2 regions of the Anaeromusa sp. genome follow, and region 1 is predicted to be linked to the other one. Evidence: riboswitches for the same ligand, from Rfam matches in the RefSeq annotation. Region 1 holds a riboswitch; the other holds the start of a gene.
What was found. A riboswitch is a leader RNA that binds a small molecule or an ion and turns the genes downstream of it on or off. The one in region 1 is predicted to bind cobalamin.
Positions count from the first base shown of each region.

Region 2: another riboswitch for cobalamin. It lies ahead of PHF27_RS06320 (nitrogenase iron protein NifH); the one in region 1 lies ahead of PHF27_RS04390 (hypothetical protein).

Region 1 is NZ_JAQUZF010000018.1:24,910-28,013, forward strand. Features, by position in the region: gene PHF27_RS04385 (sirohydrochlorin cobaltochelatase) at 130-1,023, opposite strand; gene PHF27_RS04390 (hypothetical protein) at 1,152-2,123, opposite strand; cobalamin riboswitch at 2,267-2,449, opposite strand; gene PHF27_RS04395 (STAS domain-containing protein) at 2,494-2,805, opposite strand; gene PHF27_RS04400 (hypothetical protein) at 2,914-3,057, opposite strand.
Region 2 is NZ_JAQUZF010000032.1:6,997-10,697, reverse strand. Features, by position in the region: gene PHF27_RS06330 (nitrogenase component 1) at 1-391, opposite strand, end outside; gene PHF27_RS06325 (nitrogenase component 1) at 381-1,676, opposite strand; gene PHF27_RS06320 (nitrogenase iron protein NifH) at 1,663-2,481, opposite strand; cobalamin riboswitch at 2,607-2,789, opposite strand; gene PHF27_RS06315 (sirohydrochlorin cobaltochelatase) at 2,809-3,672, opposite strand.

The sequences.
Region 1 (3,104 bases):
GTTAACTCCGCAAAACATTTCCATATTCGTCACTAGCGTCAATACTCTATTTTCCCTTATCTGCAGGAACACAATAAAAGGCTGCCAATTTTCTCGGCAGCCTTTTATTGCATTTATAGCCTATTCAATTTATTCAATAACTGGAATTACAGGTTTATCCTTGCCGCGTTCTTTATAATTATTTTCAATCGCATCTTTCACATGCTGTACATAAATATCCTGAATCCCTTTATTTTCTCCCAAACCGTGAATATACGCTTCTACTTGGAAGCCTGCCGCAGTCAACTGCGATTTAAAAGAATCCTTTTCGTCGCCCGCCATATCATTTTGAGCATGGTCGCCAGCTACCAGCATAAAGGGCATTAGCGTGATTTTCTTAATTTTATTGGCCTTTAACGCTGTGACCATATTCTCATAAGTAGGATACCCTTCCACCGTGAAAACAAAGACGTTTTTCAAGCCTGCATCTTGAAGCTTTAGTTGCAGAGCGGCATACGCCGTATTCGAAGGGTTTACACCACCGTGACCCATCAAGCCAACAGCTTCATTTTTTCCTAATTTCGGCAATTGGTCTTGCAACGCTTTAATTGCGATAGCATAGTCATCTGGTTTTTCCCCTTCTTGGCCGGTATAATAAAGAATCGGCCGACCTACAGAAACCTTGTCAAAGGATTTTTCGTACTTGTCCACAACACGCATCAATTTAGAATACTCATCGCCTGCTTCCACATGCAGAGGCTGAATCACGATCTCTTTGTAGCCTTCGGCCTTCAACTTTTCCAACGCTTGTTTTTCCGTATCAATAACAAGTCCGTCACGTTCCGCTAATTTTTTGATGATAATACGGGAAGTAAAGGCATGACGCACGTCATACTCCGGAAAAGCTGCCTTAATTTTCGCTTCCACTGCATCGGTCGTAGCCTTGCGCGTATCCGCATAGGTTGTACCAAAGCTGACTACCAAAATGGCTTTTTTAACAGTTGGCGCCTCGGCTGCCTGGGAAACGGAAAAACTTGTCGCCATTCCCATTAGGGCAAATAAAACCGCTGTCATCAAACATAAAATACTTCTTTTCAAATTCCCTCACTCCTTATATAGTGTTTATTCTCTTCAAGGAATCGCTGCTTTCTTATAAAACAAGCGGCTCCTCCTCAAATACTATGAGTAAATGTAGCTTCCAGCTTTGTGTTTTTCAAACCGCTGTCCACTTCCTTTTGATCTTTATAGACCAATTCCAGTGAATTATCTTTGTTTAGTTGATGTTTAACGCCATAATAAAAACCCTTGTTGTTGTTATCAAAATCGCTTTGTTTTCCCATATCGCCATTCGTTTCTACTTTAAACGCAGTAATATACATTGACGTTTTATCATCAAAGCCATAATTCCAAGTTACCGCATAGGCGCGATTGTCTTCGCTGCGATTGGACTGCGTATATTCCGCCGTCCAGGTATGCTTGCCTTGTTGATAGCTGCTGTCCAGCGCCCAATGGTTCGTATTTCCATTGACTCGATCTTGATAGCGACCTAACGTCATCCCCCACTGCAACTGCTTATTGGGATGAAAGCCAGTCCGAATCGCATAAATACGGTTGTCTTCATCGCCGGCATTATCCTCTTGTACAAAGGCTGCGTTGATGTCCAAGCCCGCTGCGGCCCCATTTACAGTCACTCCGTCTACAAAAGCCCGCTTCCCAATATTGGACTCTGAGCGGCTGTAAAGAAGCGACGTTGCGCCAATAGTCAAATCTTGACGCCCAAGTTTAAATGCCAAATCTCCTGCTTGTTTTGTCACGCCAAACTGATCAAGGGTCATTACCGTTTTTTTGTCGCCATATACCGAACCATCTGTATTGTAGTCCGCTAAGGCCGGATTCGTAGCATATTGCGCTCCCAAGCGAGCGAATACAGACCAGCCGCTCCCCAATGCCGCTTCTCCTGTTAAGCGTAACGAACTCATGGTACCAGAAGCATTTGCTTCTCCGTCCTTCGTATCTTTTTCATACTTTACGGTCACGTCGCCGCTGAGTTTAATCCCAGACTCCGACTCCGGCTCCGCGGCTAACGCCAACGATGACGTAGAAAAAACAATACCTGCGATGGCCAATGCCACTACTTTTTTCATATGCATGCCCCCTGTTATACTTCTAGCAAGCCCATAGAAACTTCAAACCATTAACCAACAATAAAAACCCCGTCAAAACGACGGGGCCACGGCAAAACAAAACCAAACGGTTTTAAAATCTCCTTCCCATCCTTCGTAGGTCAAATGGCGATTGTCCAATAGGCAGTTCTCCTGGCTCTGGATCTTCGCTCGTCCAAACCTTCCCAAGACTTTCGTCTCAGTGGCATTTCTTGGATTTGCTCCCCATTACAGTGGCGGGACCGCGCCGGCATTTCACCGGTCTTCCCTATTAAGCCCTTCCGGGCACCTATTCCATTCACTATGCACTTGTTATTGTCAACTTTAACAAAAGCTGAAAAAAAAGTCAATGTTACAGTGTCCCTTCCAAACGCAGAGCTTGATCCACGTGAGTGTACTGCATCAACTCTTTAACCATTCCCTGCACGCCAGTCACAACTAACGATCCATGTCTTTTCCGACTCACTTTATGCAACGTTACCATCATACTTAATCCAGCGCTATCCATATACGTCACTTCTGCAAGCTTAATGAGAACCCGGTGATAACCAGCTTCAATTTTATTAATTATTTCTTCGCGAATAACACATGCATCTTGAATATAAATTTTACCTTTTAATGTTACGATCGCTTGGTTGCCACTTGTCGCGATTGCATACTCCATAAATACTTCCCCCCCTTGCTTTAAACAACCGCTGTCTATGTTAACCAGGCTGTTTTCTACCACAAGAAACAGCCTGGTTAGTTCATCCATTTCTCTCTTATGCTCTATTTATCGCATGACCCAAAACGCTTGCAGTACCACAATGGACACCGTCAACAAGCAGACCGAAAGAACACCCATAATCAAAGCTGCTTCCGTGCTCTCCGAAAAAATCTTCACCGATTCGCCAGCATACTTTTCAACTTTTTCCATTATACATCCTCCTCTTAAAAACCATAGTTCCCATAGAATCATCTATA
Region 2 (3,701 bases), on a different contig from region 1:
GCATACCGCCGCTATCCATACAGACAGCCGGACAGGAAAGATCTGCTTGCGCCGCAATGCCTGCCACATCATCGCCGATCAAGCTGACGGCGCAACTGTTTTCAATAAACACAACCTCCGGTTTCATGCTTTTTTTTAACAAGGAAAGCGTTTCCAGCAGGCAGTCTTCCGTGCCGAATACAACCGCCTGATTGTCAGGCTGCGTGCAAAAAAAGCGTTTCCCCACATTCGGGCAGGGCCGTTCTAGCTGCCGCAGCGCATAGAAGTAACACCACAAAGGCCCGTTCACCATCATTGCCGCTTCTGGTACGCCTGCGAAAAACGCCGCGCCGCCTGCCAGAGCGCAAGTATTGGTCTGGGCGCACATGTCTCCCCAAGCTTCACCAGCCATAAACAACTCCTCCTCGATACGGAGATCGTTTTAACAATCGTCCTAATTTCGTCAGCACTTCCAGCAAACCGCCAACGCCTACCGGCGTCAATACAGGCAGCTGCAGCTGTCGCAGTCCCATCTCCTCCACCTCATGCGTCGAAAGCAGAACCGCTTCTTCCGTAAGCAATGTTTTCCCTGCTTCCTCGTCCACGATAGGAGCGCCAACCCCCTCCAAAGCTTTACGCAATTCCTGATGCTGTTCCGGCGTCAAGCCGGCGAAAAGGATAATCCCTTCCAGCTTCATCTGGGCTAAAGCCAATACCTCCAGTACCCATTGCGGCTGAAAATGGGTTAAAGGCCGCCCAATTCCCAATACGGCGCTGCGGCCTTGCGTCCAGGGAAGCAAGGCCGCACTGGCCTCCGCTACTCGCCGACTCTGCTTAGCAATGGCCGCTGCCGTTTTTTCCTCTCGCCCTAACGCTTTCCCTAACGCTGTCAGCCAGGCTTTCGTTCCTTCCCAGCCAGACGGATACTCTTGCTGCAAATAGGGAATACCAAATTTTTCTTCAAGGTAAGAAGCTAAACGCCCCATGGAATATTCCGGTTGCGTATGTCCTCCTAAAGGAATGCAAAAAGAAGCTGCCGGGAGCATCCGAATTTCTTCGAGTGAACTATAATTAGGAAAATGTCCAACAATCCGCAGTCCAAAGACGCTTAAAAGCTCTTGCAGCTCTGCTTCTTCCGCTCCGCCAGGCCCCCGTCGATCTCCTAAAAGAACCACCGTATCCGGTTCGGTTGCTTGCGGGCGCATCGAACGGTCGATCAAACGCTGCGCAGCAAAATAAAAGCCAGCGCCATACTCGCCATCCAAAAAACCACTGCAAGGAACGCTCATAACCGGAACCTTCCAGAAGGCCTCCGCTTCTTCGGCCACCGCTTCCACATCATCGCCAATCACGCCGGCTAAACAGGACGCTGCCAACAGCACGTACGCTGGTTTATACGTTTGCATCGTAAAATCAATGCACCCTCGCAACTGCTCTGCGCCGCCGAAAATCGAATGATCGTCAGTTAGATTGCTGGTAACCAAGGGAGCTCTATAGGCATGCTCCAGCTTCAAAGTCCTTGCCAGCGCAGAATATTGTCCACCCAGCTCCATTTCCCGCGCCACATGTCCGCAGGCTTTGGGACTGTGAAAGATGACTGCCGCCCCTTCGTTATGCGCTACCGCCCGCCATACCCCGGGCATACTGCAACTGCAGCTGCGCTTCAAGGTCACCATATGCCGCTTATTCATCGCCATAACGCAGCACCATCTCTTCCAGGTCTTCAAAAGTCAACGGCGTAGGAATAGTCAGCTGTTGATTATCCAGCAGCTTTTGCGACAAATCCCGATAGATCCTTGCCTGCTCCGAGGCAGGCTTCCATTCAATGACGGTCTTGCGTCGAATCTCCGCCTGGTGCATCACCGCATCCCGCGGCACAAAAGCGATAAGCTGTGTATTCAAGCGCGCTGCAAATTCCTCCAGCAAAGCTTTTTCATTAACAATCTGGCGGCTGTTGCCGATAATCCCTCCTAAACGAACCGGCCCGCGCCCGGCAAAGCGGGCTACGCCTTTGGCGATGTTGTTCGCCGCGTAAATCGACATCAATTCGCCGGAAGACACTATGTAAATATCAGTAGCATAGCCTTCCCGAATCGGTACGGCGAAGCCGCCGCACACTACGTCCCCTAAAACGTCAAATAAAACGACTTGCTGTTCCTCTTCTGGAAGTTTTTGCAGCATTTTTAGCTTTTCAAGGGCCACGATAATGCCTCTTCCTGCACAGCCCACGCCCGGTTCAGGCCCCCCCGCCTCAACACAGCGAACGCCGCCGAATCCTTCGTGAACCACCTGCTCCAAGGAAACGCCTTCCCCATATTGACGTACCATATCCAACACCGTCTGCTGACAGTTGCGCCCCAAGAGGAGCCGCGTCGAATCATTTTTCGGATCACAGCCAATCTGCTGAACCCGATAGCCGGCTTCCGCCAGCGCAGCCGACACATTCGAAGCCGTCGTCGATTTGCCGATGCCGCCTTTGCCATAAAAAGCAATTTTTTTCATAGGCCCTTCCTCCCATACAAAAAGAGCCGCCCCATGTAGGGCGGCTCCTAATTACAGATGCAAAAAACTCCATGTCAAAACAAAAAGCTTGCTCAGTAATCCCCTCCCCATCGCTCGTAGGTAAAAACGGTGATTGCTAAACAGGCAGTTCTCCTGGCTCTGGATCTTCGCTCATCCAAACCTTCCCAAGGCATTCGCCCCAGTGGTATTTTATGGATTTACTCCCCATTACAGTGGCGGGACCGCGCCGGTTTTTCACCGGTCTTCCCTATTAAGCCCTTCCGGGCACCTGTTTCATCCATATTCATTTGTCAAAATTCCTAAATTCTATTTACTTGCGCAACAAGTCTCAATCGGCGATTGGTTTCTACGTCCGTGACGTCTAGCGATTGCTTGCTGCTTGTCTTTTACATGCTGAATAAATAACTCCTGAATCGCCTGATTTTCGCCTAATCCTTTTGTTAAAACCTGCGCCTTAAAACCGGCTTGCTCTAAAATCAGCTTGGGCGAATCTGACTTAACGCCACTAAGATAGTTAAGAATATGCTCGCCCGCAAGCAGCATAAACGGCACAATCAGAACATCCTGCACTTCTTTCGCTTTCATTTTGGTCATAGCGTTCGCTAAATCGGGAAAGCCGTCTGTAACACAGACAAAAATACGTTCATAACCGGCAGCCTCAAGTTTTAACTGCAACACCGCATACTCCATTTGCTGCGCCCCATTACAAGCCAGCAAGATTGCTTGACTTTCTTGTAAAGGCGGCCATTGCTGCTGCAATGCTTCTATCGCCAAAACATAATCATCAGGATGATCTTTTGCTCCCAAAGAGAGCAGTAGCGGACGCGCCAGCGCCAGCGTCTTTGTTTTCCATGCCGGTTTTCTAGCTTCTGCGGCAATATATTTTTGCACTCCCTGCAAAGTAGCATCTACCGTTAAGAATAGAGGCTGCACATACACTTCTTCAAAAGCCTCACACGCCAGCTTCCTCAAGGCTTCCTCAATGTCGTCTACCTGTATCCCGGAGCGCGCTGTTAATTTATCTCGCACCGCCTGCGAAGAAAAGGCTCTGCAAATTTTCCACTCTGGAAAGACTTGTTGAAAACGTTCTTCCAGCGGATCTAAGGTACGCTGCAAAGCAGCAGCGTCCACCGAGCCAAAACTTACTAAGACAATTGCCTTTTTGTTCAACCCTTAACCCTCCTGCAGAATGTCGCCGC